2 regions of the Terasakiella sediminum genome follow, and region 1 is predicted to be linked to the other one. Evidence: riboswitches for the same ligand, from Rfam matches in the RefSeq annotation. Region 1 holds a riboswitch; the other holds the start of a gene.
The links. A riboswitch is a leader RNA that binds a small molecule or an ion and turns the genes downstream of it on or off. The one in region 1 is predicted to bind cobalamin.
Positions count from the first base shown of each region.

Region 2: linked by a shared signal. The riboswitch ahead of RYZ26_RS08100 (DUF4198 domain-containing protein) and the one ahead of bluB (5,6-dimethylbenzimidazole synthase) in region 1 are both predicted to bind cobalamin.

Region 1 covers NZ_JAWLVJ010000015.1:29,177-44,777, forward strand. Annotated here, with positions in the region: gene RYZ26_RS12730 (methyl-accepting chemotaxis protein) at 1-2,153, opposite strand, end outside; gene murJ (murein biosynthesis integral membrane protein MurJ) at 2,335-3,879, opposite strand; gene RYZ26_RS12740 (aspartate 1-decarboxylase) at 4,033-4,572, shown strand; gene bluB (5,6-dimethylbenzimidazole synthase) at 4,735-5,535, opposite strand; cobalamin riboswitch at 5,540-5,731, opposite strand; gene RYZ26_RS12750 (hypothetical protein) at 5,839-6,042, opposite strand; gene RYZ26_RS12755 (NnrU family protein) at 6,107-6,751, shown strand; gene RYZ26_RS12760 (radical SAM protein) at 6,787-7,665, opposite strand; gene RYZ26_RS12765 (class I SAM-dependent DNA methyltransferase) at 7,837-8,406, opposite strand; gene RYZ26_RS12770 (MBL fold metallo-hydrolase) at 8,512-9,384, opposite strand; gene RYZ26_RS12775 (hypothetical protein) at 9,595-10,098, shown strand; gene RYZ26_RS12780 (PspA/IM30 family protein) at 10,095-10,766, shown strand; gene RYZ26_RS12785 (YqiJ family protein) at 10,772-11,446, shown strand; gene RYZ26_RS12790 (flotillin family protein) at 11,478-13,250, shown strand; gene RYZ26_RS12795 (hypothetical protein) at 13,333-14,139, shown strand; gene RYZ26_RS12800 (trypsin-like serine peptidase) at 14,069-14,887, shown strand; gene RYZ26_RS12805 (AraC family transcriptional regulator) at 14,985-15,601, shown strand, end outside.
Region 2 covers NZ_JAWLVJ010000008.1:85,940-101,540, forward strand. Annotated here, with positions in the region: gene RYZ26_RS08070 (competence/damage-inducible protein A) at 1-13, opposite strand, end outside; gene RYZ26_RS08075 (hypothetical protein) at 16-1,713, opposite strand; gene RYZ26_RS08080 (energy-coupling factor ABC transporter ATP-binding protein) at 1,895-2,572, opposite strand; gene cbiQ (cobalt ECF transporter T component CbiQ) at 2,565-3,353, opposite strand; gene RYZ26_RS08090 (cobalt ABC transporter permease) at 3,350-3,925, opposite strand; gene cbiM (cobalt transporter CbiM) at 3,929-4,549, opposite strand; gene RYZ26_RS08100 (DUF4198 domain-containing protein) at 4,565-5,356, opposite strand; cobalamin riboswitch at 5,455-5,661, opposite strand; gene RYZ26_RS08105 (YceI family protein) at 5,789-6,364, shown strand; gene RYZ26_RS08110 (YceI family protein) at 6,502-7,074, shown strand; gene RYZ26_RS08115 (cytochrome b) at 7,099-7,656, shown strand; gene RYZ26_RS08120 (YceI family protein) at 7,656-8,204, shown strand; gene RYZ26_RS08125 (hypothetical protein) at 8,241-8,855, shown strand; gene RYZ26_RS08130 (HD-GYP domain-containing protein) at 8,991-10,160, shown strand; gene RYZ26_RS08135 (HAMP domain-containing methyl-accepting chemotaxis protein) at 10,164-12,230, opposite strand; gene RYZ26_RS08140 (hypothetical protein) at 12,465-14,162, shown strand; gene RYZ26_RS08145 (exopolyphosphatase) at 14,271-15,200, shown strand; gene RYZ26_RS08150 (hemerythrin domain-containing protein) at 15,201-15,601, opposite strand, start outside.

The DNA.
Region 1 (15,601 bases):
GGTGGATATAGCGCAAAACCATTGTTGGAAATATCCAGCAGATCAGACGTAAAGGTGCCTTTTTCACCGCTCAGGGTTACTTTCACATTCTGATGGGCCAGAATGTACTTTTCTTCCTGCTGCGTCATGGTGTTGGAGGCTGAACGCACAGCCGTATTCAAAGACATCTGCAGGCTTTCCACCATGGACGACACACGGTGGGACACTTGTCCTAATTGATCACTTAGACTGCGCACACCCTGCATTTCATGGGAAGCTTCGGTGATATTTTTGTTCAGACGTTCTGAAACTTCAAAGGAATCCTGAATATTGGCTGTGATCTGACGAGTTTCCTGCGATTGTTCAGCCACACTTCTGGACACATCAGCGGAAATATTCGCCATATCAGAAATGATCGTATTCACTTCTTCGATGGAGGCTGTGCACTGTCGTGCCACATTGCGCACATCGGCGATTTGGCGGGAAATTTCAGCCGTGGCTTTAGAAGTTTGTTTGGCCAATTGCTTCACTTCATTAGCAACCACGCCAAAGCCTTTCCCGCTGGCACCAGCACGTTCAGCTTCAATCGTTGCATTCAGCGCCAGCATGTTAGTCTGGGCGGCAATATCATTAATCATCGCAACCACACTGCCGATACTGTCTGCTGCCACACTCAGACTTTCAACGGATTTGGATGATTTACCCGCTTGGGTCATGGCCGTATTGGCGATATTGCGCTGACGTTCCACCCGTTCAGACACCATGTCGATGGAGCCTGCAAGATTTTGCGCCGCCGTTGCAACACGTTCAGCCAGTTCCAACGAAGATTTCGCCTGATCGGCCACATCATCGGCGCGATCCGAAACTTGCTGGGATGAACTTGCCATAGTGCCAACCGCATCCCCCAGTTCTTTGGTGTGGACCGCCACTTTTTCCAGGACAACGCCTGTTTCAGATTCAATGGTATCGGCCATCGCCATCAAAGAAGCACTGCGTTTTTCTTCCTCACGTTTCTGGTCTTCCAGACGCTGCTGGGTCAGACGTTCCACATCCATGGCGTTTTGGCGGAAGATCACGACCGCCTGTGCCATGGTGCCAACTTCATCGCGGCGTTCGCGATCAATCACTTCGATATCAGTATCGCCATCGCCCAGACGTTTCATGTCCCCTGTCACACGCTTAAGCGGCCCCAGGATACTGCGTGACGTCACCGCCCCCAGCAGAACAGCGATCACAGCCACCACGCCCATGGTGATGATATAGCTGGTGATGGTGGATTCAGAGGCTTGCGACACCATCTGAGTGGTTGAATTCTGTTCTTCAATCGCTGTGGTCCGGATATCAGATGCCAGTTTCATGGTGTTTTCAATGGCAACGCGGAAAGCGTCAAACGACTGGATCAGACCCAGATTTGACCCCTGAAACTGTACATAGCCCTGTTTCAGCAAATCATTGTCACGGCCCAGGAATTTCAACGCTTTACGGTCCCGACGTGACAGGCCCTTCATACCTTCTTTGGTCTCAGCCAACACATCATCCACAGCCGAAGTCGCACTTCGCGCATTTGCCAGTGTCTCTTCGCTTGGCTTGATGGCGTAGGTCATGGTTTCCAGCAAAGCTTTATTGGAAGCCACAATGATCTGGCTGGCAAGTGCGGACAGCCCTTCATAATCCGGCTTTTCAACCGCAATTTTATTCAGCTTGACCGCCAATTCCGGGGAAGACAACACCAACTGGTTCGCCCCCATCAGGATCATATCTGCCGACGCGCCAATATTTTCGATACGCAGCAACAGGGGGTCCAGCGTTTCAAGATAAGCCGCTTCTGAGACTTCAACCTCTTTGGCCTTACTGGCGAGACCTTTTTCATTCAGGGTTTGAACAAAGGCCAGTTCAACCGCCTTGGTTTTTTTCAACTGTTTATCGACAGTCTTGCGATCTTCTGCCTTTGTGGACTGCGCATAAAGCAGGATAGCATCCGACAATTCCTGCAGGCTGAGCGCATAATCATTGGCCTTACCCACAAGGGTAATTTTCTCGCCAATGATCTCGGTCGAGCCCGCCATTTCATCAAACTGGACGGTGGCAAATGCCCCCAGACCCAACAACGCACAAATTAAAAATCCAAATCCCATATAAATGCGATGGGAAATCGACAAACGATCGGCAGCCATATTCTATTCACCTAAATGATTATTTTTGCGTCCTACGTGGACTTACGTAGTAGATGACGCGCCGCAATATCAATGTCAATTCAAGATAGATAAGGACATAGGAAGTTCATCTATTTGTAACAAAAAAATAACAAAAGACCCCATCATTATGACTTAGTCCTTTGGTGCCAAAACGCCTGTTCTATCCGCGTTTCATCAGCTTTTTAATCTCGGATAACCGTTGTGCACCTGTGACATGCCCACACACGAAATAGGTGATTATTCCAACCATCACCAGCGTGATCAGGGACAGGATTCTCTCCAACTGCGAACCAGAAATAAAGTCTGTCATGTTCATCTGAAGACCAAACAGAACGCCCCCCATCACAACACAACAAAGCAGGATCCGCCAGACCTTGGATTTCAGACGACGATCAAGGGTCATATAGCCGCGTTTCTTCAACACAACGGCCAGCAACACCGTATTCGTCCAGGCAGAAATCACGGTCGCCATCGCCAGACCCACATGCAGGAACGGGCCCATCAGGATCAAGTTAAAGACAATATTCACCACCATACAAATGGCCGCAATAATCATCGGTGTCTTGGTATCACCTCGGGCAAAGAAACCTGGTGTCAGGGCTTTGTTCAGCACATAAGCTGGCAGGCCGAACGCATAGACAAACAAGGCTGCCGCTGTCGCCTGACTATCTGTGGCCGTAAATTCATTGCGTTCAAACAGGATGCTGACAATCGGGTCCGCAATCACCATATAGGCAACTGCTGCGGGTAAAGTCAGAAACAGGGAAAACTCCAACGCTCTATTCAGACTGTTCATGGCAGCCGCATCATCGCCAGCGCGCAGCTGCCTGGACAACATCGGCAACAAGGCCGTGCCGACTGCCACCCCGACCACGCCCAGTGGCAACTGGTTGATCCGATCGGCATAGAACAGAAACGAGATCGACCCGGTCGGCAGCAAAGTCGCGATGATCATATCGACCAGCATGTTGACCTGATAAATACCCGCCCCAATGGCCCCCGGAATGATCCGTTTAACCATCACCTTGACGTCTTCACCCCAGCTGAACAGGCGCAATTTCAGGGTCATATTGTTCTTCATACAATTCCAGAACAACCAGACAAACTGCACCACGCCTGCCGCAAACACGCCCCAGGCCAGGGCATGACCCGGTGTTTCCATATGGGGTGTCAGCCCAAGGATGGCCCCGATCAGACAGATATTTAACAAGACCGGGGTCGCCGCAGCCGCTGCGAATTTATTCAGCGAGTTCAGCACCCCTGCCATTAAAGAGACAAGCGAGATAAACAGCAGGTACGGAAAAGTGATACGCGTCAGATGAACCGCCAGATCAAATTTCGCCGGATCTTCCATAAAGCCGGGCGCAAACAACGTCATCATAATCGGCATGGTCAGTTCCATGATGAGGAGCAGGATCAGCAAAATCCAGAACAGGAAGGCAAAAGCTTTTTCGGCAAATTCTTTGGCAACCGAGGCCCCATCTTCTTCCATCTTGCCCGCAAATAAGGGCACAAAGGCTGCGTTAAAGGCCCCTTCGGCAAAGAGACGGCGAAACACATTGGGAAATTTGAACGCGATGAAAAACGCATCCGCCACCGGGCCAGCCCCCAGAATGGCTGCGACCAGAATATCACGCACAAAGCCCAGAATTCGGCTCAGCATCGTAAAGCCACCGACAGTCGCAATGGAGCGCAGCAAGGCCATCATATTTCCCTAAAAATCATAAAACTGCATATTTTTAGCGCGTCACTGGTAAAGAATGTATAAAATATGCTGGCTCAAAAGCGAAAAAACGCTATAACCCCATCAACTGATTTACGTCCGAACATTCGACACGACCATTAAGAGATAAAAACCATGATGAAAGTTGTGCGCGCCAAATTGCATGGCATCCGCGTTACCGGTGCAGACCTGAACTACCACGGTTCGATCACCCTAGACCCAGAACAATGCGAACTCGCAGGCATCTATCCGATGGAATTTGTCGATATCTGGAACAAACAAAGCGGTGCGCGTATCTCCACTTACGTTATCTTTGGCGAACCTGGTTCCAAATGCTGTATCCTCAATGGCGCCGCTGCACGAACGTGCCAAAAAGGTGACGAGGTCATCATCTGTTCTGCTGATTACCTGAAGCCTGAAGACCTTTACGACCTGCAACCCACCATCCTGACGTATCTGCCAGATAACGAAGTTGATCAGGTATTGAAATATGACGTCTATCGCAGCGAAGAACGCGCATATGACTTCCGCATCATCGATGCCAAAACCAACGAAATTGAAGACTGCCACACCTATCCAAACGTGGACATCAACAACATCCGCAAAGACCTGAAAAAACAGGGTCTCAACGATGAAGCGGTCGAACGCTTCGTTGAACGACACCTGATGCGTTAAGAAACACCCGTCATTCCTATCTACTCAGCCGTCATTCCTGCGCAGGCAGGAATCTCATGATGGACAAGACTCCTGCCTGCGCAGGAGTGACGGTTGGATTACGATAATAATGATGAAATAAAAAGGCGGCTCCGGTTTTATCCAGAGCCGCCCTTTTTGTTTCTAAACCACGTCTTCCAGAAAACGTCCTTCCTGGGCAACAGCCTGATCTTTCCTGACCTGTTCCGTCAGATCATTTTCCTCCGCATTCCCCCACTGGTCAAAATGCATGATCTTGTCCATCGGCAGACGTTCGCGCCATTTGGCCATTTCCAGTTCCGGCTTCTGGTAAAAGTGCGACACATACCCGACACACAAATAGCCAATCACCGTGATACGTTTGGGGATGCCCAAAACTTCTTTCAAGGCAGGTTCATCCATAATGCTGACCCAGCCCACACCTAACCCTTCGGCACGGGCAGCCAGCCACAGGTTTTGGACGGCACAGACACTGGAATAAAGGTCCATGGTCTTCTGATGCGTTCTGCCCACAACGACAGGGCCGGAACGATCCCGATCACAGGTGATCACGATATTGAGCGGGCTTTCCAGAATGCCTTCCAGCTTGAGATTGCGATAGGTTTCACGGCGTTCTTCATCAAACATTTCAGCCGCTTCATCATGGGCTTTTTTGAACAGGCCATGAACTTTCTGTTTCACATCTCCTGATTTGATCATCATGAAATCCCAGGGCTGCATAAAGCCCACGGATGGGGCGTGATGTGCCGCCATCAAAATACGGCTGATCACCTCATCCGGGATTTCGTCCGGCAAGAACTGTCCACGCACATCACGGCGTTCAAAGATGGCGCGATAGACCCCGGTGCGGTGGTCATCACAAAAATCGATTTCTTTTTGAGTCGGCAAAACATGTGCATCCATTTGATATTCCCCTTCAATGGCATGCAGGTAACGAGTATCCATGTCGTTCCTAAAATTCCGACAGGCCGGTCTTCTGACTTTGGATCTTCCCGTTTTGAAAACCTTCCCAAACCGACGTTCAGTGGTCATAACATCAAAACAGTCCCCTTTACAGCGTTGGGCACGTAGCGGTCTCTCACCGCTTTCCCGATTATCCCTGACCCAGATCGGTCACGGCACCTGTTGGCTATGTGGGTGGGACTATAGACAGGGGAAATTACAACCGTCAAATGTTAATTTAGCCCAATCATCCCCTTAACCAGTTCAGCGTAACAATGTGAAAAAATTTGTGACGGAGGTTTAGGCCTAATTCAACTGATCCGGCGTCGGTGTCTCACCTTCCGCAGGTTCGCCCAGCGGATCAACCTCGACACGATCTGCAATTAAATCGCAGGCCTCGGCATTGGTGGTCATTTGTTCTTTGAGATCGGGGTTTTGTTCGCCGACTGCGCGGAAAAAATTGGAAGCAGCACGTAAAAGTTTGGCTGCAAGTTCGGCATTATTGGCCATATCGGTCCCCTTGTTCTATAAGTTATCTCCACAGTAACTTTCTCATAGGTATATTGCAAAGATTATGTCTGATCTTCTTTTTGCAACCGCTGTTTTCCTGGCAGCCCATATCATCCCATCCTATCAGCCCCTGCGCCACGCATTGGTATCAAAAATGGGGGAACGCATTTTTATGTCGGTCTATGGGGTGATCTCACTCGTCATGTTTGTCTGGCTGATCATGACCTATCTGGATGCGCCCTATATTGAGTTATGGATGATTGAAGACTGGATGCGTCATGTGGTTATCGGCGTGATGTTTTTTGTCTGCTTGCTTTTGGTCTGCACCTTTTCCCAACCAAATCCTTTTTCATTGGGAAAAGGGGCAAAAGGATTTGACCCTAAAAATCCGGGCATTGTATCCCTGACCAAACATCCGGCCTTTGTTGCTTTTGCGCTATGGTCATTCGCACATATTCTGCCAAACGGAGATCTGGCATCTGTTGTGTTTTTCGGATTGATGGGCGCGCTTAGTCTCTATGGCCCCTTTTCATTGAACCAGAAACGCCAGAAAAAAATGGGACGAGAACAATGGCAGGCTCTGGTCGATCAAACAGAGACAGGTTTGCCACATATTGGCATTCTTCGCTGGCTTGTCGCGATTGTCTTATGGGTTGGTCTATTCCATGCCCATGAACCGATTATCGGTGTCATGCCGATTGTTTGGTAATCTTCTATAACAGAATTGAAGAACCAAGAGGTCGGCTAAAGTTGGCGCATAAAACTTGGCCGGATTGCATGCACCCCGGCCATAGCCCCTTGCACCTGCCTGACCAATCGATCCTGATCCTTCGGCAAATTTCCTGCCAACGCCAGCGCGTTTGAGGCATGATTGGAGCGGAAAATTACGGGTGCGGGTGGTTTGATGTTCGTAAGAAGACGTTCCAGTTCTGCCAGGATCGCCATATCTTCCTGCGGTTCAAACGGTTCGCCAAATTTGGTCATGAACTCATCATAAGCGATTTCTTCCAGATAGAGCTGCAGCGTGGAAAGATAGGTCACAGGTGCCATGGACAATAATTCCACAGTGCCATCAATATGATCTTCCCAATATTTCTGCCCGCCAAGCCCAAGGATCACCGTGGCAGAGATTTTCAACCCACATTCGCGCGCCTTGATCAGACTTTCCGCAATACCTTTTTGTGATGCCCCCTTGGTGATCTTTTTCAACATTACAGGCGCACCGGATTCAATGCCCACATAAAACAGCGGCATCTTGCGCTCTGCGAGTTCCTTCAGTTCTTCCGGCTTTTTCTTCAAAATATTGCCCGGTGTGGCATAGGCTGATACCCGGTTGAGGTTCGGGAACGTATCATGCAGCTTATCCAGAATGGCACGCAAGCTATCCATCGGCAAGGTCAAGGCATCACCATCGGCCAGAAAAATCCGATGCGCTTCCGGCCAAACACGCGCGGCCTGATCAATATCAGCAAACACATCCTCCAGCGGGCGCGCCACATAGTCCTTCGTCTTATACATGGAACAGAAAGAACACTGATTAAAACTGCACCCAAGCGTCGCCTGAATAATCAGATTATTGCCTTCAGACGGCGGACGGTAAAGCGGCATGTCGTAGTTAAGCATGGGAGAAATCTCATGTTAGGAATGAGCGATAGGTATCATAGAGCCCTTATTGCATCAACTCTTTCAGATTTCGCTCAGAACCATGCAGTTGTACACTACTCGATTTTTCATCGCCACCGATTGCGAAAAGGAAAGTTAATTGGCTGTGACGAAAAAGAATGATTATGGACCTTACAAATGCACCGCAGAAGCCATGACCACCTGCCTGCCTTCAATCTGAAAAGGAACTGTGATTTCAATATTTGAGAAGGATGCGCTCTGCAGTTCAGATCGCAATTCTTCAGCGGCAAAACCCATTTCGCCTTCTGAGACCAGCCAGTCCCATTGCACAAATGTGCCCCCTTCAACGAGCAGGGATTTCAGCAGTTTCAAGGTCGCGGGATAATCCGGCACAAAGGCACAGACAGAGGAGGCGACAACCAGATCGAAGCTATTCTGTAAGTCACTTTGTGCCTTCAGGAGATCAGCACTTAGAAAATCTGCTATAGTTTTGACATTGGAGAGTGCCTTGTTGTTCAGAATATCTATCATTTTAGCGGAGCCATCCAAAGCAACGATCTCATTTGCCATTGGCGACATTTTCTCGCTCAACAGTCCGGTTCCACAGCCAAAATCAAAAATGCGAAGACCTTTTATGGGCGAAATTTTCTGCAGTTCTTCAAAAGCTTTGGCGGCATAGAGGCCTGTCTGCGGATTTCCATCCCAGTCTTGCGCATAGTCATCCCATTCGTTATCAGCCATTGCGATATCCTCATTCCTAACCATTGATTCTTTGAAGGCGCGTCTTTTTACCCTGTCACAATGCAGGTTTCAAACCTAATGCCATTCGACTGACCCTAAATTCATTTAATCTGCCTGTTCTTTCATCCGCGCCACAGATTGGCGGATTATTTCAGGGAAGGCTCCCTTAGCAACAGGCCCCCAGCGGCCATGGTCGGGAAAGACCCATTCGATGTCGCTGAACGTCTTCATCTTCTCGACCGATGCTATTTGTTCCTCCCAGGAATACCAGCAGGCCGACCGGAACGAACCAAAACGACGATCGCGCATGATCCAGGCGTAATGATCCCCGCTGAACAGATATTTCCCCGCCCAGACCATCACCATATGGCCACGGGTATGGCCGGGTGTCAGATGAAGCTCCGCACTGTCTAGTGTGACGGAATCATCCCCTTTCACAATCATCTCTGCATCCGGCGCAGCTTCTGCATCCCATTCATGAATGATGCGCTTGGCCCCGAATTCTTTGGCATAGAGATGGGCATCGCTGACGTCATCACGGTGAGTCAGAAAAATATACTTAATCCCGCCCATCTCTTTGAATTTGTCAACAAGATGGATGGTAAAGCGCGGTGAATCGATCAGCCAGTTTCCTGCATCTGAACGTACGATATAGCTATGTGCCCCAAAGGAGTCACGATGGTTAAAACCGTTGATAAAAACATCCGGTGCCAATTCCAACGGCAGGGAGTTTTTCGCTTCAATCAGTGATCGTTTTCCCTGCATGCCAATGGAGGCAGTTGGACAGGCGAGTAAGGCGCGTTGAACATCTTGTTCTTGCACCCAACTTGTGGGCTGCTTTTTGACGAAGGCGAAGTCTCCCGTATCGCCAAAATGATCCGGCGCGAAATGGCGACTGACCCCGCAATTGACACAGGTTTTATCCACATAATAGGGGCCATCAACATTTTCCAGGACCCGGTCTTTATATTTCGCCATGGCTGTCATCCTTGGAATATTGCCTTTTCTGACATTTAAGAACCAAACACCCCTCCAGCAAGATTAAGAAATAATTACACTTTTGTTGATTTGTATACAAATGTTTACAATTGTCATTGACAACCCTTAAAAGCTGTACCAATATAATTTCACGTTTTAATTACGATGCTAATGCTATAGAGTTTATTCGAAAGTATATGGAGTTGAAATTTGCCAAATAAATCAGTCCCATTTAGCGTTCGACTATCACAGGATGATGCTGAATTTGTTGCGTCTTTAAATATTACGGGCGCGGTAACGCCCAGCGACAAAATCCGTCATATCATTTCTGAGGCCCGCCTGAGAAACGAAACCGGACAGGATTACAACCTGAACCTAAAGTCGTCTCAGGAAAACCTGCGCCCCTCCATTGACCGGATCCGGGAGTTGGAACGCGCACAGGATAAAGAATCAGAAATCCTGCATTTTATGAGTGAATGGCTTTGTGAAGCTTTGGCTGAATTTCAGACCGGTCCGTCTTCAGAAAAAGATATGGACAAGTTCGAAGCCAGGCTCGCCAAGCAGATTTTTAAGTTAACCGAACATAGCCTGCGCTTGGCCATTACAGACGATGCACGCTGCTTTGCCCCTGATTTGATGAAAAAGGGCACCAAACGTATCGTTGAACTTGCGCACATTATCGACTCTCAAAACCAAGGAGAAAAACGCCCATGACTGAAGGACTGACCAGCCGCGTAGGACGCATTATCAGCGGTAGTTTAAATGCCATCCTCGATGCCGTGGAAGACGCTGCCCCCGAAGCCATCATGGAACAATCCATTCGCGAAGTGGACGATGCGATTGAAGAAGTGCGCGCAGAACTGGGTAAAGTGATTGCGGCCAAACATCTGGCAAACAAAAAACTTTCCGACAAAAATTCTCAGCATGAGAGCCTGACGGAAAAGATTGAAATCGCTCTGGCAGAAAATCGTGAAGATCTGGCCGAAGCTGCGGTGTCTCATCAGCTTGATATCGAAGCGCAAATTCCGGTGCTGGAACACAGTATCTCTGAATCTGCAGAAAAAGAACGCGAACTGGAAGGCTATGTGGCTGCCCTGCAGGCCCGCAAGCGTGAAATGCAGGAAGAACTGAAAGCCTTTCGTGAAGCAAAAATTGCCAGTTCTGTTGATACGGCAGGCACAGCGACCCCTGGCACCCCCGGCGGTGATGTTTCCAAAGCAACAAAAGCCTTTGAACGGGTGATGGAACGCCAGGGCAATACAATTGCGGGCGGCATGACGTCACCCAAATCAGCAGCACAGCTTCAGGAACTTGAACAACTGACGCAAAAAAACAGAGTAAATGAGCGACTGGCCGCCATTAAATCTAAACTGGGCAAATAAAACGCATGGTATTTCTGTCTTACTTCAACGACGCAGCGAATTTTCCTTTCTCCGTTGCTTTGTTCGTTGTCACCATTCTGGCTGCCCTTGAAGGAGTTGGCCTCTTGGTCGGAGTCGGCATTTTCAGCTTCCTGGACGCCCTTCTCCCGGATGTTGATCTGGAAGTGGATGTGGATGCCCCCGATTTCAGTGATCCCTCCATTTTGGGAAGCTCGCTGACCTGGCTTCGCATTGACAGAGTACCTGTAATCATCTCTCTCATTGTCTTTCTGGTGTCGTTTGGCCTGATCGGGCTTTCGCTCCAGGGGATGGTCAAATCAGTGTTTGGCAGTCCCTTGCCTGTCCTGATTGCCATGATCCCGACAACCCTATTGGCGCTGCCTGTCTTAAGCGTTGGCAATACGATTTTATCCAAGATTATCCCCCAGGATGAAACCTCAGCCGTTTCGCAGGACAGTCTGATCGGGAAAATGGCCGAAATCACCCTTGGAGAAGCCAAAAAAGACTTTCCCGCTCAGGCCAAGGTCAAAGATGAATATGATCAGACTCACTACATCATGATCTGCCCAGATAATGATCATGAAACTTTCACACAAGGCAGTCGCCTTTTGTTGGTACGACGCGATAACACCACATACTTCGGTATCCAAAACACATCTGATGCCTTGTCAGATGAATAAACATAACGATTAAATAACTTGGAGTTAAAAAATGAACGGAATAGGTAACATGTTTGACGGCATTGTGGGCGTAGGTGCCACCGCTGTAATTATTGTTGTCGCCCTGTTGGCAATTGGCATGATCCTGATGCGTCTTTATGTACGTGCATCAAAAGAAATTTCATTTGTACGTACCGGTTTTGGTGGCCAGCGTGTCATTATGAATGGCGGCGCATTGGTGTTCCCGGTTCTTCATGAGACCATCCCGGTCAATATGAACACCCTGCGCCTTGAAGTGCGCCGTGACAATAATCAGGCCCTGATTACGCGTGATCGTATGCGTGTTGATGTGGTCGCTGAATTTTATGTCCGCGCCCAGCCAACCGCTGAATCCATCGCAGCTGCCGCCCAGACATTGGGTCAGCGCACCATGCGCCCGGATCAGCTGAAAGAACTGGTTGAAGGTAAGTTTGTTGACTCCCTGCGTTCCGTAGCTGCTGAAATGACCATGGAAGAGCTCCATGAAAAGCGCACGGATTTTGTGCAAAAAGTACAACAGGCAGTGACCGAAGATTTGCTGAAAAACGGTCTGGAACTGGAATCTGTCTCCCTGACCGGTCTTGATCAGACCAGCATGGAATATTTCAACCCGTCCAACGCGTTTGACGCCGAAGGTCTGACCCGTCTGACCGAAGAGATTGAACAACGCAAGAAAATCCGCAACGACATTGAACAGGACACACAGATCCAGATCAAAACCAAAAACCTGGAAAGTGAAAAGTTGCGTCTGGATATCCAGCGTGAAGAAGAATACGCACGTCTGGAACAAGAACGCGAAGTCGAAGTCCGCAAAGCCGCCCAGGCTGCCGAAATTTCCAAGCACCGTGCGGAAAAAGAACAAGAAGCCAAACAGGCGGAAATCTCTTCTGTTCAGCATGTAGAAAAATCCAAAATTACTGCGGACAAAGCCGTTTCTGAAGAACGTATCGAAATGGAAAAACTGGTTCGTGAAAAAGAGATTGAAAAGCAGAAATCTGTAGAGCTGGCCGAACAGGTTCGCGCCATTGCCATTGCGGAAAAATCTAAAGAACAATCCGAAGCACAATCCGAAGCCGACACAGCACGCGCCAAAGCGGTGCAGGCGGAAGAAAAAGTTGTGACAGCCCGTGAAAACGAAATCGCGGAACGCCATAAAGCGATTGAACTGATCGAAGCACGCAAAGAAGCTGAACGTCAGGCAATCAGTATCAAGGTTGCCGCCGAAGCTGAAAAAATGGCCGCAGCCGACAAAGCAGAAGCCCTTCGCGAAGAAGCAGAAGGTGAAGCCATGGCAGAAAAACTGCGCGCTGAAGCTGCGGAAATTCGCTATAAGGTCGATGCGGAAGGGACACGTTCCATCAACGAGGCTCAAAACGTTCTCTCAGCTGAACAAATCGCCATGCAGATCAAGGTTAAACTGATTGAAAATCTGGATCAGATCATCCGCGAAAGCGTCAAACCGATGGAAAATATCGATGGCATCAAGATCGTTCAAGTCGATGGTCTAACCGGTGGCGGCTCTGGCGGAAATGGTGGTGCTGGCGCATCTGGCGGCGGCAACCTGGCTGATAATGTGGTCAACAGCGCTCTCCGTTATCGCGCGCAGGCACCACTGCTCGACTCTCTGTTGAAAGAAGTTGGCATCAATGGTGGGGACATCAACAGCATCACGGCTGCTTTGTCTGACACGCTGACGGATCAGCAGTCCGATACTCCGGCCCCGGCGATTGCCGCTACCGGTGACGAACTCGTTCTGACGGATGAGATTAAAGCACCTGCAGAATAAGAGAAAACCGTTCCATTTGGGGTGTGATCATCTTGATTACACCCCAATTTTTTATCTGCCGCAAAAGCGTTCACAATTTCCCATGCAAATCACGCCAACACAATCTGTTGAATGCCCCAAATGCGCCCATCCGTCCGATGATGCGCGGCTCACCATGCATCGTGATGAGAGAATTTTCAGCCAATGCGGTACGTCTTACAAATTTTCAGAGGAACTTGAAAAGTTACAAAAGAAAAAACAGATCAAACGTGAAAAAGAACAGTCCAATAAGAACTTAAAAGAGCTGGGCATGTTCCCGCCCCCTGAAGATTTAACCCTGACCTATCGTCAAAGCGGTTTTTCAATTTCAATCCCCAGATCACGCCCACAAACGATTAAACTCGTTCGTTTTGTAATGTTTGCCATTGTGGGCGGTATCGCGCTTCTTACCTTCTTTCCACCACGATTTTCAATGGAAGCAGCACTCACTTTTTACACCGTTTTATATGTGAGTGGCCTTGCCTTTTACCTGCTAGTTTATTGGCCCGTCAAAGGCCGTCTTGTTATAAAAACCGACGGCATCAGGGGAAAAGCCAATTCAGAAGCCGGATTAGTCAGTTCGACAACAGACTTTGACTGGCAGGACGCTACTTCAATTTACGAAGGCTTGAATTGCCACGATTATGCCAATCAAAGGAATGCCATAGACATTTATTACATCGCCATAGATGGCAAAAACATAGATGCTTATTTTGGTGGAAGCCTTTCACGTGAAACCAGAACCTATCTCATTCGCCTTCTTCAAAGGTTACATCCCAAACACGAACTCTCTCAACCCGGTGACGTCGATTGGGACTTTACAGATATCAAAGAGGATAAAATTGATAAAACTGATAAAATTGTGGTTTAGGCTGAGTGGTATTGCCATCGCCCTATTCGGACTATCGGCCTGCAATGTACAACATACAACAATCGACAAAAACCCATTGCGAAAATCTTATGAACAGGAACAACTTGTCCAATACATAGGTCGCCTGAACAAAGAAATCGGGGGTTTTTGCACAGGTATTTTAATTGTGCCTGATCTCGTACTTACGGGAGGACATTGTTTTTATTCCACAAAAAAAGATGGCACCCTGGTTGCGCCTGAAACACTCCATTTTCTGCAAGGATATGAGCGTGGTGCCTTTATCATGCACGCAAAAGGTCGCGAAATGATCTTCCCTGACGAATTTGACTTCACAAAAGTCAAAAAGCTTGGGCAACAGAAACACAATTGGGCTCTTTTAAGGCTGGAAAAGAAAGTCAACCTCAGTACCCCGCCTCCCAGCTTCCGTCCCTTTTCATCAGAGGCCGAAACCACACTAAATATGGGCTATCTCTTGACAGAAAAACATAAAATCACCTTCAATACCCATTGCAACTATGACACACACGGTCCGTTAATATCCAGCAAATGCGGTCACGCCTTTATATCCGGTAATCCAATTCTGCAAAAAGATAAACAGGGCGAATGGTCCATTGTCGCCATGCATTTGTCCAGTTACAAAAATCGCCGATTTGCTATTCTCGTCGAAACCATTCTGGGTGAGCTCGCCAAAAAAGATGAGCTTCTCCATGAAGTTCTGAAGGCGCACAATCTTAAAACTGCAAAATAAGCACAGAATATTGGCAAATGAGTTTCACTTAACCAAGACGATTGAGACATATGGTTTGTGACATGAAAATCAATAGTATTGATGCTATCATGATCCCATGTCTGATTTTATCCGCAAATATCAAAGTGCTGAAACCTGTCACAGCCATGACGGGTTTCACCAGATCATCCTGCCCATCACCGGCAATCTGGAACTGGAAATTGACGGACAGGCAGGGGCCGTTGCCGGGCAAACCATCGGTATGGTCACGCAAGGCGAAAGCCATGCCTTTCGCGCCCAGGGCAACAACAGCTTTCTGGTCATGGATATTGATGAAAGCTTTGCCCAGCATGAACTGGAAGATATCTGGGTACGAGCCAGCGAGACCCCTTTTCACACCATGTCCCAGGCGTTGTTGAGCTTAAGCGATTATGCCGCTTTCTGCGCAAAGGACAACATGCCGGGCAACTGGCTGGAAACCTGGCAGCAGCTTTTCCTCACCACACTGGAATGTGATCTGGTCAACGATCTGCCCGCCCTGCCTGCGCGCATCGAAAAAGCCATTCATTTCATGCAAGCCAATCTCGGGCGAAAGATCAGTAATGCGGACCTGGCAGATGCCAGTTGCCTGTCGCCCGCACGCTTTTACGAATTGTTTCGAAAGGCAACCGGGGTCACGCCCCAGCAGTATCTCACGCAATCGCGCTTGAAAATGGCAAAACGGCTTTTACTGCA
Region 2 (15,601 bases), on a different contig from region 1:
CGGATTTTGTCATATTTATTCTTGGGACATTTTTTCATGCATGCCTTTATAGGCGGTCATGAATTTACCAATGGTATGTTCAATGTTATCGCGTGTATTGCGCGATGTATCTTCACCGGTCTCACGGGCTTGCTGGCGTGCAAAGATCACACGGTCAATCAGGGCGAGAATCCCATCCACAACCCCTTGCAGCGGTTTGGGCAAGTTGGCTTTTTCACCTTCCAGCACTTGGGAGGCTTTGGTGAAGTCAGCTTCATACTTGATCAGGTGTAGTACCAGAATGGCTTCGAAGAAATGTTCCAGGCAATTTTGCAGCACACGCGGTTCTGCTTTGGCTTTCAGCAGTTTCACGATCTGATTGGCATAAGTGATCGGGCGGCGACCCATTTCAGGAACGGACAGCGGCAGGCGGCCTTCATCCAGTTTCTGGCCCATACAGGCACCTTGCACTTCATCCAGACCAATAGCATTTTTGGTGTAAAGCAGGTTCAGGATCAGCATTTCAAAGAAGTTCTGATCATTGTTTTTGAAGCTTTGCTCCAACGCACGGGCCACAGCACCCTTGGCGTTAGGACCTTGGGATGCCTGTTCTGCGATCTGGATAATCCGTTCGACTTCCCCTTTAAAGAGGTTTTCACGCATGTTGGACAGATAAGACAGAATGGAGAAATTGAACGTTTTCGGGAAGAAAAGCTCATCTCTGGCTTCGGCTTCCTTGAAGATGTCCATGACCTTTTCCCAGGTCTCTTTCTTTTTCGGTCCGGCCTTCTTCGGGGCAGGGGCAGCCTTTTTCTCTTTTCCTAACAGTTTGGAGAACAAGCCGCCTTTCTTTTCCTGCTTGCCACCTTTTTTCTTCGGGCCATCGCCTTGGGCGGCGCGTTTGGCTGCTTCGGTCTGTGACGATCCCCAACCAGAGAAACCAGACTCAACAACTTCTAACAAAGGACGTTGTTTATCGCGCAGGACGGAGCGGATTTTTTCTTCATCCGCTTCCGGGTCGGTTTCGTTATAAACCCGGCGCGTCAAAATTTCACGGCTGTCCATGATCAGGGCCTTGATGGCATCCTCGATCAGAACGCTAAATTCGATGGAATACAGGAACAGCGGCGCAATCCCGATATCATTGATGGAATGACGGCCATAAAGGTGCGTGCTTCGCAAAACATCCAGTTTGGAATCAAAGTGGCGCACAACAGATTGAATACAGATTTTTTCTGCCAGCTCGTACGGGAATTCCGGTTCTTTCGGCTTTTTCTTTTTCTTTCTTTTTTTGCCGTCTGGGCCGACTTCATATTCATCATCGTCGCTGCCGCTATCTGAAGCGCCACCGTTTTTGGCGTCGGCTGTTTTTTTCTTGGCTTCGGCGGCTTCGCGTTTTTTCTGTTCTTTTAGTTCTTTGGACCGTTTGGGCAGGTTCTCCAACCCGGTCATAATTTCTTCGGCACGCTGGCGCACCAGACGGGTGAACTGGCCGTCGCGAAATTCCTTACATTGTTCCATGATGGTCAGAACAAAGCGGATCTGCGTCAGGTACGTGCCTTTTTGCAAGGCATCCGGGTCACCTTCGGCAAGAACCTTGAGCACACGCTGGGCCGCACCATCGACCTGAGTCATCATTGCCGCTTTGCCTTCTTCAGGTTTAAGCGAAGATAATTCTGTCATGGCGGTCGTTAATTCGACCTTTTCAAAATCGGCTGGTTTTGCTTCTGACACGATAGGACCGTACTCGGGTTATTTGTTACCATTTTGTTGGCAAATGTACGAACAAATGATTGAAAATGCAATGGTCTGCACGCACACCTATGTCAACAGATGTAAATTATATCAGAAAGGTTAACAAATTCGATACAGAGGAATACTTAGGTTGGCTGCATAAACCGTTCAAGTTTATACCTTAAACCGCATGTTTGCATTTGGGTTCTGACCTGATTAGGTGGCCGTCTTCCAACGTCAGATAGCGTTTGGTGATTTTGCGACGAAAATGTGCATCATGGGAGATCAGGATCAGGGCCTGTGGCAGATCGTTTAGAATCTCGATCAGTCGTTCTTGCGTTCCTTCATCCAAGGCATTGGTGGGTTCGTCCAGCAACAGAACTTCCGGTTCCATAGCAAGCACGCACGCGAGGCTCACCAGACGTTTTTCGCCACCTGACAGATTGTGGGTAGCACGGTCGCGCAGGTGGCCCAAGCGCATGTTGTGCAGGGTATCTTCCACAATTTGCAGAACTTCTTCTTGCGCCTTGCCAAGGTTCAACAGACCAAAAGCCAGGTCTTCGGCCACTGTGGGGCAGAACAGCTGATCGTCCGGGTCCTGAAACACCAGGCCGATACGACGGCGCACGTCTTTGAAATCAGCCTCTTTGGATCGTTTTTCCCCAAAGGCAATGACTTCACCCTGTGTCGGCTGATTGAGCCCGACCATGATATGAAACAGCGTGCTTTTACCTGCGCCATTGGGACCGTTAATGGCGATGCGTTCGCCTGCTTCCAGTGTGAAATCAACGCCGTTTAGGGTTGGTGGATGGGCGGGATAGGCGAAATGAATGTCTTTGAGTTCAATAAGCTTATCCATAGTAAAATTCCACACACAGAAGGAAAATGAGAAAACAAAAAGCGCACAGGCTAAACACACGGTCGCGGCGCTGAAAGTGAAAGTCTGAGAGAAGATAAAACTTCCCCTGAAAACCCCGGCATTTCATTGCAGCCAGAATGCGTTCGGACCTTTCCAGGCTGCGCACCAGCATCATGCCCAGAAGATACCCGATGGAACGATAAGTGTGTAAATTATTTCCCGGCTTGAAACAGCGCGCGCGCATGGCATTGCGCAGGCGGAAATATTCAACCTTCAACACATCGATATATCGAACGCTGAACAGCATCAGATGCACCAGATTTTCCGGGACATGCAGACGGTTCAGCGCGTGGCCCAGGCTGATGGCATCAATGGTGCCGACCAAGGCAAGCAGGGTCATGACAACCGCATTGGCAATCAGTGCGATTTCAAGGGCCTTAAAGACACCTTCATGGGTGGCATCTAGTGGACCGATGGAAAACCAGACTTCCCCCGGTGTGGTGAAGGGCAGCATCAGTAACAGAAAGATGATAAAGCCATCCATGGTGATGACTTTCTTTATGGTGCTGCCTGCGGGAAGACCGGAAAAAGTCAGCAGGAAAATCGCCGTGCCCATGGCGAGACCAAGGGCGATGAAACTATCCATGCTGATGACACAACAGGCAAACAAAAAGGCCGCAACAACACGGGCACGCGGGTCCAGTCGGGCGATCCAGGTATTCAGATCAGCCTGACCACGTCCACGCATGGTGTTTGATACGTTGGGGCCATATTGGCTCATGTGTTGTTCTTTTCTTTGCGTCGCGCCATGATGTAAAAAACAATCCCGGTCAGGCCGAGGATATAACCGATTCCGCCCAGAATGGATTGAAGGTCGTTCTTTTCTTTGTAAGAGGCAATTTCTTTTCGAAGCGGCTGCACTTCTTTGCGCACTGCCTTGGCAACGATTTGTGCAATGTCAGAAGATGCCGCTGTTTGGACAGTAGCTGCTGGTGTGGAAGTTGGGGCAGTACCGCCAGCTTTTGCCAGACCTTCCGGCAGTTCATCTACACCCATGACAAATTGTGCCACATGGCCTGCGCCCAGATTGGCGACAAATTTATGTGGAATGGCTTTGCTCGGGGTGAAACGGAAGAGACCGTCATCGGTGACGGCAGTTTCGCCGATCTTTTGATCATTCAGGTCATAAATTTCAACAATGGTGCCGTTTTTCGCCATATCGCCATTGGAAAATCCGACTTCGCCTTCGATATCCTGTCCATCTGTCCAGCCGGATGCCACCACCTTATGGGCAAAGGCCTGTGGGATCAGTAAAAGGGAGAGAAGAAGGCTGAGAATTGTGATGTGACGCATGGTTTATGTTCCTTGCACGGCAGAGAAATTGCGCAGCAGTTCAGGTTTCACCCTATGGATCAGCGCAATGGCACTGGCGCACAGGAACCCTTCGATCACCATAACAGGCAGATGGGCAATGACAACCAGTTTGGCCGCCGGGATAAAAGCTTCACCCGTAATCGCCAAAGCAAGGGTCACTAACAGAGCCGTGCTAAAGATGGAACCTGCCCCGGCAATAGCCCCCCAAATCATGGCGACTTTCTTGATTTCGCTTTGAATGCCCGCACGACAGAGGTAATGCATGGCAACAGCGGGAAGCGCGATGGCGACCGTATTGACACCCAAAACGGTGACGCCGCCATAGCCAAAGAAGATGGCTTGCAGCAGTAATCCGACAAATAGGGCTGGAAAGGCCATCCATCCTAACAGAAGTCCGGCCAATCCATTCATAATCAGATGCACACTGCTGGGCCCGATCGGGACGTGAATGAGAGATGCCACAAAGAAAGTGGCGGCCAGCATTCCGGCTGCGGGGATTTTTTCCATATCCATCTTGCGAAGGCCCCAGCCGATGCCAGCCGCTGCGATAACACCGCCGGCAATGACAACATCGTTTGAGAGGGCACCGTCTACAACGTGCATGATTACATCCTACCCTTATTTCAGATCAAAGGCTTGAATCCACAGGACAGCGTCCTGTGACAGTTCTTTGCCTTTAAATTCTGTGTCCGGCCCGGAACCCAAGGCCGCAAAGCCCCAGTAACCCGCTTTAGGAATGCCAAATGTGAACTGGCCGTTCGCATCCGACACAACAGCAATTGCCCCACCTGGTACGGCCGAAGACGCATCAGAGGATGGTTTGTTTGCTTTCATATCAGGTTCAGCAACCATATGTTCGATTTCAATTTCTACACCCGCAGCAGGCTTGCCGTTTTTCAGAACAACGCCTGTAAATGTGGAACCAACAACAGCACCATAAGGCTTGTTCAGCGGCAGGATTTCTGTTTTCAGACCAACAGGTTCTGCCCAGTCAGATGGTGTTTCACCTTTGTTGATAAACACTTTGGTGATTTGCTGGATGTAGATGTCTTCACTTTCTTCATAGTAAGGCGCAGGGACTGTCACCAGTGCATAGTCGCCGTTACGTTTCAGTTTTACAGTGCCGTCATAGGCTTTGGCCGAATTGGATGTGCCGTTGAACGTGATGGGTTTTAAGGTATCCATCAGGTCTGTCTTTTTACCTTTAAAGACAGAATAAAACTCTTCTGGCTTGCCCATGTCCATGGCGTGGCCATTTTCCATTGGGTGCCAGAAAATCAGTTTCAGTGGAACAGTACCAGCTTTGGCCTGGTTGCTGTCAGGAGTGTAAATCAGTTGGAAGTGTGCCTGTGCTGCAGGTGATAGGAGAAGTGCAGCAGCAGCGAAAAGAGAAAAAAGCGATATACGCATTTTTATAGATCCCCTCGATCAAGTTTAAAAATGTCTAAACCGAGCGGAGTGATGGTTTGATGGTGTGTGTATGGTGAATTTAACCATGAGCCACCCCGCTCAATCTTCTTGGTATGGCAGGTATCCTGGCTCTGCGCTTTTTCGCCCCGTCAGCCTTCCCGGTTTTACCAGTGGCATGTTGACGGCACATTTGCGCTTACAGTTGCGGGGGCAGCCATGGTCTTGATCCCTGATGGGTACGTCTCACCATGTTCCCTTTTAATCCCCTAGACTCTTGCCCTTGGGGAACCATGAGGCTCTTTTAGAATGGGAGGGGCGGACGAGTCAATGGTTGTGTTGGCGAACAACTTTTGTGTTTGGCCTTTATTTTCAGATATATTCAGACTATCTTTTTGATAGAAAACGAAAATAAAACCAACAGAGGCACATCGAATGCTGAATAGATTAATTATATTTGCCTTTGTTATCGGGCTTTTTGCAACGCCATCCCATGCGGCGTCCAAAAAATACATTATTGATACGTCCCATACTTCCATTGAGTTTTATATCAACCATATGGGCTTTTCGAATTTTCAGGGGGAATTCCAAAAATTCAAAGGTGTGATTGTGTTTGATGAAGAAAAACCGACAGAAGGCTCCGTTGATATCACCATTTATCCTCACAGTATCGATACCGACGTGGAGGAACTTGATAATCATCTGGAATCAGCTGCCGTGTTTGATGCCGCACAATTTCCCGTCATTACCTTTAAAAGTAAATTCATTAAAGTGGTTGGCGAAAATAAGGGCCATATCTGGGGGGCTTTGACCATGCATGGGGTGACCAAGGATATCATGTTGGAAACCACCTTGAACAAAGCAGCGCTCCATCCCTTAAAGAAAGTACCGACCGTTGGCTTTTCAGCCACAGGGAAAATCAATCGATCAGATTTTGGAATGACCCGGTATATCCCGCTGGTTTCTGACGAAGTCACTATCCGGATTGAAACCGAAGCGATGGCTGAATAATCTGCTTAATTATGGCAGTAATGTGTTTATTGTCTGCATTTTGGAAACAATCTCTTTCACTCTCAGCTCTTTCTGTTTGAATGCGCACGGTCTATCTTAAGGCCATGAATTACTTACTTTTTTACAGGATGACACTTATGAAAAAGACACTTCTCGCAGTTGCTCTTGCTTTTGGTTTTACAACGGCTGCGCAAGCCGAACCGGTTAAATATACGTTTGATAAATCACATACGTCGATTGAGTTTTATATCAATCACCTGGGCTTTTCCAATTTTCAGGGGGAATTTCAGGATTTTGATGGCACCTTGATCTTTGACGAAGCCAAGCCGGAAAACAGCTCCGTTGATGTGACTATTGATGTAAACAGTGTAGATACCGATGTTGATAAGCTGGATGCGCACCTGAAAGCTGCTGACTTCTTCAATGTTGCGAAACACCCGTCCATGACCTTTAAAAGCAAATCCATCGCTGTAACAGGTGAAAAGACAGGTAAGATCACTGGTGATTTCACGCTGTTGGGTGTGACCAAGGAAGTGACCCTGGATGTGACGTTGAATAAATCAGCCAATCACCCGATGATGAAAGTGCCAGCTGTTGGTTTTTCAGCCACAGGCATGATTAAACGGTCTGACTTTGGCATGACAACCTATGTGCCAGCGGTGGGTGATGAAGTGACCATCCGCATTGAAACGGAAGCACAGGTCAAATAAGACCTGCGTGTGAGGAGAAACGCCATGTCGATGCGCAACACATATCATTCTTTTGGCACAATCGCCAAAGGCTTCCACTGGATCATGGTCCTTGGCTTTATCGCCCTTTATGTGATCGGTTTTTATATGACAGGTCTGCCTTTGGGACCGGAAATGTTTGAACAGATCGCCATTCATAAATCCATCGGGATCCTTGTTTTGGGATTGGCTGTTTTGCGACTGATCTGGCGTTTCATCAACCCGACACCGGACCTGCCCAAAGACATGCCTGTTCATGAACGTCTGGGCGCGCATTTTTCCCATATTGCGCTTTATGCGGTCATGTTGATTATGCCGATTTCCGGCTGGGCCATGAGCTCGGCAGCGAATTTCCCGGTCAGTGTCTTTGGCTGGTTTACTCTGCCTGCCCTGATCGAGCCTTCCAAAGCGGCGCTTGAAAATCTGAAAACATTTCATGGCATCATGGCCTGGGCTATCTTGGGATTGATCGCCCTGCATGTGGCCGCTGCCCTGAAACATCATTTCATCAACAAAGATGACGTGCTAACCCGTATGTTGCCTTTCCATAAAGGAGACCAGTAATGCTGCGCCTTGTTACAGCTTTGATGGTTTTGATCAGCAGTCCTGCCCTTGCGACAGACTGGGCCGTGAATAACGACAACAGCAAGCTTGGGTTCTTTGCCACACAGGCAGGCGCGGAATTTGAAGGGGGCTTCAAATCCTTCAATTCCCAAATCAAGTTTGACCCGGATGCTTTGGCCGACAGTAAGGTCAAAATCACCATCGCAATCAAAAGTGTCGATACCCAAAGTGCGGACCGCGATGCCAATATCGTCAATCCGGACTGGTTCAACACGGCTGCCCACCCGGAAGCTTTCTTTGAGACCAAACTGATTGAAAAGAAAGGAGAAGGGGAATATGTCGCGATTTCTGATTTGACCATGCGTGGTGTGACAAAAGAAGTCAGCCTGCCCTTTAGTTTGAAAATTGATGGCACGACAGCTCATGCCAAAGGGGAAGTGACGGTTTCCAGAACTGCCTTTGGGATTGGTCAGGGCCAGTGGGCAGCCAGTACGGTTGTTGGGGATGACGTGCGTATTTTCTTTGACTTGAAGGCCGATGCCCAATAGGTTCACCGCCACTTTTTATTAATGTGGGAATTTATCATGGCCTCCAAGAAGCTCAGCAAATATATCGGTGATGCAGGTGTTGCCAAGTTTCTGGAACAATATAAAAGCCAGACACCTTTTTATGTTGTGCGCATGCGGGTGTGTGGCGCGCTGGCCAGTCCGAACAAAGATTTGCTGCCGGTCATGGTTGTTGCCAGTTTCTGGGAGGAAGATAAATTCCCAAGGTTCGTCACCAAAGATGAGGCCGAAACCTTCTTTTCCACCTTTATGGGCCTGTGGCGCCGCATGGAAAAGATGGCGGGCGCTGGTCAAAAAGTCCTGAGCGCACGCGGCAAAATCAGCACGATTGAAGACGCCAAGGAACTGTTGATGACGCGCGTGGAAGAAATTGATGCGGGCTTTATCGAAGGCTTCTGGGGTGGCCAGGATGACATGAAAATGCCCTCTGCCACGGCTGCTTTAATCGATGGTTTAAGTGATGAGGCCGAATCGTATAACGCGCTTTATCAGGATATCTCTGAATGGTCGGACTATAGCGACAACATGCGCGATGCTTTAATCGAAGAAATTGATGAGCGTGATACGGTGGTGGAAGATGCGATGAAGGCATTGCTTTTATTGAAAGAAAAGTCTCAAGAGACTCAACATTAATATACGAAAGTATAGTAAATCACTTTCGTGATACTCCATTAGTATTGAAATATTTGTGTAACATGCCATATAATTGTGGGTGCAGAGTGCGACCAGAATAGTCAGCACGCCTTCCAATATATGAGTTGTCTGACAATGCTAACGCCTACACAAATACATGCGACCTATGGGCATGCGTCTTTGGATAAATCCAAAAGACCCGGGCTGGTGCGCGCCATGGTTATTTGCGCTTCGGCAAAATTCCGGACCGAAGTGGTCTCTGCCCTGCAAAGTGTTTATGAAGTAGATTTCTATTCATCGACCGATGCGGCCCTTCTTGCCTTGCGTAGAGGGGTGACACCTGGGGTGATTGTGCTGGATTATCAGTTGATGGTTCGTCATTCTCGCGAATTTATAAAAGTGAAGCTACAGGAAGAACGGCTGCAGGATGTACCGATGTTGCTGACAGGTACGGTGGAAGAAGACGAATTCAAAAAGACCGTGCGTATGGCGTGTCGGGTGAATTACCTGCAACGCCCATTCCTGAAATCCCAATTGCGTGATGCGGCAGGCAAGCTGGTCGATGGCCCTATTGAAGACCGCTGGAAACGTTTGCCGGAACGTCAGAAACAGGCCTTGCAAAATTCTGCCAGTAATTTCCGCGCCATTGAAACCAAGGTCAAAAAAGGCCATCCGCTGAACATGTGCGACAATAAGGAAAGTTGTGCACCTTTGATGGATGAAGTGCTGGATGGCAATGCTGCGACCCTGATTGAAAATGTCAAAGATCACAACAATCACACCTATGTTCATTCCGTAAAAGTGGCGACCCTGATGTCCTTGCTGGGGCAAGCCATTGGCATTAAGGGGGATGAGCTTCTGACCATCACAACAGGCGGTATGTTGATGGATGTGGGTAAGGTTGCTACCCGTCAGGACCTTCTGAATACGCCTGAAAATCTGGATAAAACCCAGATGAAAGAGCTGAAAAAACATGTGCTCTATTCACACAATATTCTGGAAGAAACAGAAAATGTGGGCGAAGGCATTAAAGTGATTGCTGAACAGCATCACGAAAAATTGGATGGATCTGGCTATCCCCGTGGCCTGAAGGGCAAGGAATTGAACGAGTTGGCACGGCTTTCCACCATTGCAGATATATTCTGTGGCTTAACTGACAAGCGCCCCTACAAGCCTGCCTTCAGTTTTGAACAATCCATCAAGGTGTTGGAAAAAATGGAAGGGCAGATCGATCCCTTCCTTCTTGCATTGTTCAAACAGGTCGTGCAGCTGGCCTTTGATAAACCAGCTGCCACTGTTCATTAAGGCTTAAGCCGTCTTCAAATTCGTCAGGAATGTTTCCACCTGTGACTTCAGCGCATCTGCCTGCGCTGATACATCATGGACGGCTTCCAAAACGTTGCTTGCAGCTTCATTGGTCTGGGTCGCGGCCCCTTCCACGGTCTTGATGTTCCCTGAAATCACACCGGAATTTTGCGCCACATCATCTACATTGGCAGAAATATCCTGCGTTGCGATGGATTGCTGTTCCACCGTATCGCGCACGGTGCCCGCCTGTTGTCCGACATTTGAAATGGTTTCACAGACATCTTTGATGGCACTGACCGACTGATCGGTGGTTTCCTGCATGCTCGCGATATGTTCGGTAATTTCTTGCGTGGCGCGTGCGGTTTGATTGGCAAGGTTTTTCACTTCACCTGCCACAACCGCAAAGCCTTTGCCAGCCTCGCCAGCACGGGCGGCTTCGATGGTGGCGTTTAGCGCCAGCAGGTTGGTTTGGGCGGCAATATCTTCAATCATATTGACTACTTCGCCGATGCGCGCAGAAGCTTCGGACATCCAATTGACGGTGCGCGACGCATTTTCGCCCTTTTCAATGGCATCATTGATGGCGGCCACAGAAGAGGTTGCATTCTCGCTGATTTGCGCAAATGAGCTTGAAAGCTGTCCGGTGGCAGAGGCCACATGCTGCACGTTGGTTTGGGTTTGTTCAGACGCTGTACCAACCGATTGAGCTTGTTCTAGTGTAGTTCGCGCTGTGGATTGCATGGATTGGGCACTGTCCTGCATGCGTGATGTTGCAGAGGCTGTGTTTTCCAGTACGTCGCGAATGGTTTTATCGAAATTGTGGCTCAGTTCTTCAATCCGTTTGGCGCGTTCAGCCCGACGTTTCTGATCTGCATTTTGGGCCGCTTCCAGACGCAGGCGTTCTTCGCTGTTTTCTTTAAAGACCTGCAGGGCTTTTGCCATTTCGCCGATTTCATCACCGCGATCCAGGTCCGGAATATCGACATTTTCCTGACCTTCTGCCAGCAAGGTCATAGCGTTGGTCATGTTGCGCACCGGGGTAACAATGGTTTTAACCGACAGGATCACCAGGACAACGCTCAATCCGACCCCCACAAAAGCCAGAAGGTATGATGTATTGGTCAAATCCCAGACGGCTTCAACCGCATCTTTACCTCCCTGTTCCATCTCCATACGTTTCTGGACCACCAGTCCTGTTTTTTCATCGCTCAGTTGTTTAAGGATGGTGCTGGCCAGTGGGATCACTTCATTGACCAGAAGGCTGCGCGACTGGTTCCAGTTCTCCCCACTGCGAAGCGTCACCAGTTCGGAAAATAATGGCGTAACCGCTGCGGCTGAGTCGGAAAACTCTTTCAGGAACTTGGCCTGATTTGCACTCAGGGCAGCTTTATTTGCTTCCAGCTTTTTCAGCTGCCCTGTGGCCCAGCCCCAAACGGCAGTATATTGATCTGAATAGTGTTTGTCCCCGGTTAGAAGATAGGCGCGCACATTGCCGGTCACCACAGCCAGGGCACTGCGCACATCGCCCATCTGGCCCAGCATTTGTTTTCTTTCCGGTGTGGCTTCACGGCCTGTTTCTTCAATATAGACCTGGGAGATACTGGACAGCATGCCATCTGTCAGCGGGGTGACCTTGGTGTTCAGCAATTTGGTGGCCGGAAGATCATCTGCGCTATGGGCCATGTTTTCAGTCTTTGTCTGGGCAACCTGAAATGCCAGCAGGTCCTTTTTCAGCTTCAGCCAGGCTTTATCCTGTCCCAGAAGGCTATCCAGTTTTTTGATATCTTTGTGGATGCGCACCCAAAGGTTGGCGCGTTGTCCCTTAAACGTTTCATCTGCCGTCAGTACCCAGCCGCGAAGGGCGGCCATACTGGCATTGACTTCGGATGCCAATTGGCCTTCGGCAAAAGCGACAGGGATGCTTTTATCCACGATCGTGCTGACCGATTGATCGACCTGACTACTTTTGTAAATCGTTACCGCCAGGCTGATCAGAATCAGACCACACAGGGCGGCAAAAGAAAGGGTGAGTTTCGTTTGAAGGGAGGTTGTACGTCTTTGGGACATTTTTATCTCTATTCCTTGATCATTGCTGGCTAATACAATGCGACGACTTGTCTGAAAGAACTAATCAACTGCGATCACATTAATGTGTTCAGACATGTTTATTAATTTTGCTGCGGTACGGTTTAATGACAAAATTCGTGGAATCTTTCTGAATATCTGCTTAAGATAAAACCTTGAGTGGGAAGAGCATCGCGAGAATGCTTTAAAAACGGTATAGAGAAGCGCAGAGATATCATGGGTGAACGCACGAAATTCGAAGTTCGATTGAATGATCAAGACCGCTGGTTTGTGGAAAAAGTCTTCCCCGACAAGAAGATGGCGGAACGTGCCTATAAAGAATTTGCCGAAGATGACAATCCGGAATATTTTGGCGTGCAGTTGGTCCGTGTCTGGACCCGCGCTGATCAGAACGAAGTCGAAAAAGTCCTGAGCGAACAACGCCTAAGTCCACGCACAACACCTGTTCGCCTGGCAAATATTGACGAAGCTCCGCCTTGTGCGCACCGTGATGATTATCTGGGGTTGAGCGCGCGGATCACCATGAGCCGTCTGCTGCGCCAGTATTTTGATCGCGAAGGGATGATCCCGTCAGAACTGATCTATTCGCATGATCGTGCCAAGCGCTTTATGGGTGGCGATCTGAGTTCTCCCGCGATTGACCGTATCGCGACATTGCAGGCAAAAGACACTGGCGGCGATTCCCGTACGCGCCGTGATGCCATCTTTGAAGAGATTTCAGCCATCATGGATGACGTGCTGAAGATTCAAAAGACCAAAACTTTCAAGGGCTTCGACAGCGAAGATCTTGTCGAAATTGACCAGGCTGCAGCCTCCATCAACAAGCCAATGGCTTTTCATGTGCTGATGTGCAAGACCTTGCTGAAATACCGCAGTGTGGAAGGTAAATTGGGTCTCGTGCTTGGCTGGCTGGAAACCGATAAGGGCAAAGAGCTGGAATTTGAACTGGATAGCATCCTGGCAGAGATTATGTCTTCTGCCACGCTTATTCAGGATATGCTCGGCCCGCAACGAAATCTCGCATCAGCCATTTCGACATTGCTGGATTGGGTGGATGGCAAGAAGGTCACGCCAAATGGCGCGGCACCGGAAGCTGTAATGGCGTTTTGCCGCCTGTTCTCGCAGGATCGACTGATGAGCACGCGTGATATGTTGTTTGATTTTATCCTGCGTCAACTGTCGGGCAAACAGCCACTGGCCCGCAATGATCCCTCTACTGAAGAAGCTGAATTTATGGCGCTCTTTGCACGTCTGGCCTTCCCAAGCGGAATGACGGGTGGGGCTGATATGGCAGAGGCTTTGTCGCGTCGTTATGGCCGTTCTATGAAACAGGGGGGCGAAAGTGGTGAACGTCTGTCTATCAAATGGTTGCTTGATCTGCTGCCAGATGGGGCCTCACGCCTGCCTTATCTTCTGGCGCTTTATGATGCCCCGCTTGGGGAAAGTCATCCGGATGTGATTGAACAGAGCCTGTCCATGATCTGCAACAATGCCAAGATGATTACGGATTTCTGCGGGGACGGCAATGGGCCCAAAGAACGGCTGATGTGTTTGAAGGACCTGCATGTGCTGGTCGAAGAATCAAATGTGGATGATGCTATGCAGAAACGACTGTTGTCCACGCTGGACCGGGTTGTGGAAAAGTACCTGATCGATACCAAATTGATCGACAAGCTGGATAACCCGGATGCTTCTTTGCATGACCGCGCGGTGCGGATGGTGCAGTTCTGCGGCTCCGGCGTGTTGTGGGCACATGGGCATGCCATGTCGCTGGCCCAGTCCAGGGTGGTTGAACATTTAAAAGGGGCGGGCTTTATCGAGAAATTCACAGCCCATGAACCGGACCCCAAGAAAAAGGAAATCATGATCCGTGATTTTTATAAAATGATGGCGGAAGCCGGGTTCAAGAGCTAGGTCGCAAGTCTGTGCGTAAATTAGTGTACAAACTGTCATTTTAAACATACACTACAATCACCTAGGGCGAAGATACGCCTGGATAAGAATTCGACAGGAGCCGAAAAGATGACTGACCAAAAGTACCGCCTCGTCACACGTGCTGACTTTGACGGCGTTGTATCAGGTACGTTGCTTCTTGAACTTGAAATGGTGGACGAAATTGTTTTCGCCGAACCAAAAGAAATCCAGGACGGTAATTTTGCTGTCGGCCCCAATGATATTCTGACCAACCTGCCGTATGTGGAAGCAGCCCATTTGTGTCTTGATCACCACGCAAGTGAGGTCAAACGTGTGGGGGAACGCGACAATCTGGTGATCGATGCCGATGCGCCGTCTGCTGCGCGCGTGGTTTACAATCATTTTGGTGGGGCAGACGCCTTTCCGCTGATCTCCACTGATATGCTGGCTGCCGTCGATAAGGCAGATGCGGCGCAGTATAACGAAGAAGATATTCTGGCGCCGGAACCTTGGGTGCTGTTGAATTTTATTCTGGATCCGCGCACAGGGCTGGATCGTCTCGGCACGTTCAAGATTTCTCATGAGCAATTCATGAAAGACATGATGGTTTATTGCCGTCATCACCCGGTCGAAGAAATCCTGAAAATTCCCGATGTGGAAGAACGCCTTCACCTTTATACGCTGCACGAAGAATTGTTTGAAGAACAGCTCAAACGTTGTACGGAAATTCACGATAATCTGGTCGTGTTTGATTTGCGCAAAGAAAAAGAGATGTTTGCCGGAAACCGCTTTATGATTTATGCGATTTTCCCACAATGCAATATCTCCATTCAGATCATCCCGGAAATTGAACCGGGAAAATGTCTGCTCGCTACCGGTAAATCATTGCTGGATCGTTCATCCAACACGGACGTCGGGCTGTTGATGTTGAAATATGGTGGGGGCGGTCACCGTCAGGTGGGCACATGCCGCATTGAAAATGACCGCGTGGATGAGGTTCTCAAAGAATTGAGTGCTCAAATCACCGCTGACGGTTGATTACTGTTCACCAGATTTATAAATCTCGATTAATGGTGCTTCGTCTTCGGGTGTAAGCAGATTGTTGAGCGCGTTGATCAGGCCCATTTCCTCTTTCTGGATGTGGAAGGTCTCATGGCCGATAAAGTCAAAGCTGCTTTCCAGAAATTCCGTCCAGCTTTCTTCTGTAAAGCCATCCTTTAATGCTGCTTGGGCCAATTTTGAAACATTCTGCGCAATCGGACGGATAATTGCATGTTCCCCTGCAAGCATATTGGTCATGAATTCCGCACCGTTTTGGCGCAGGATGGGAAAAAGGTGACCTTCTTCAAAGGCGTAATGATCGGTGATATCACTTTGGGCCACGTCAATCAGGTCATTCAGCAGTTTGGAAATCTCTGACAGATCTGTCGGGCAGGGCT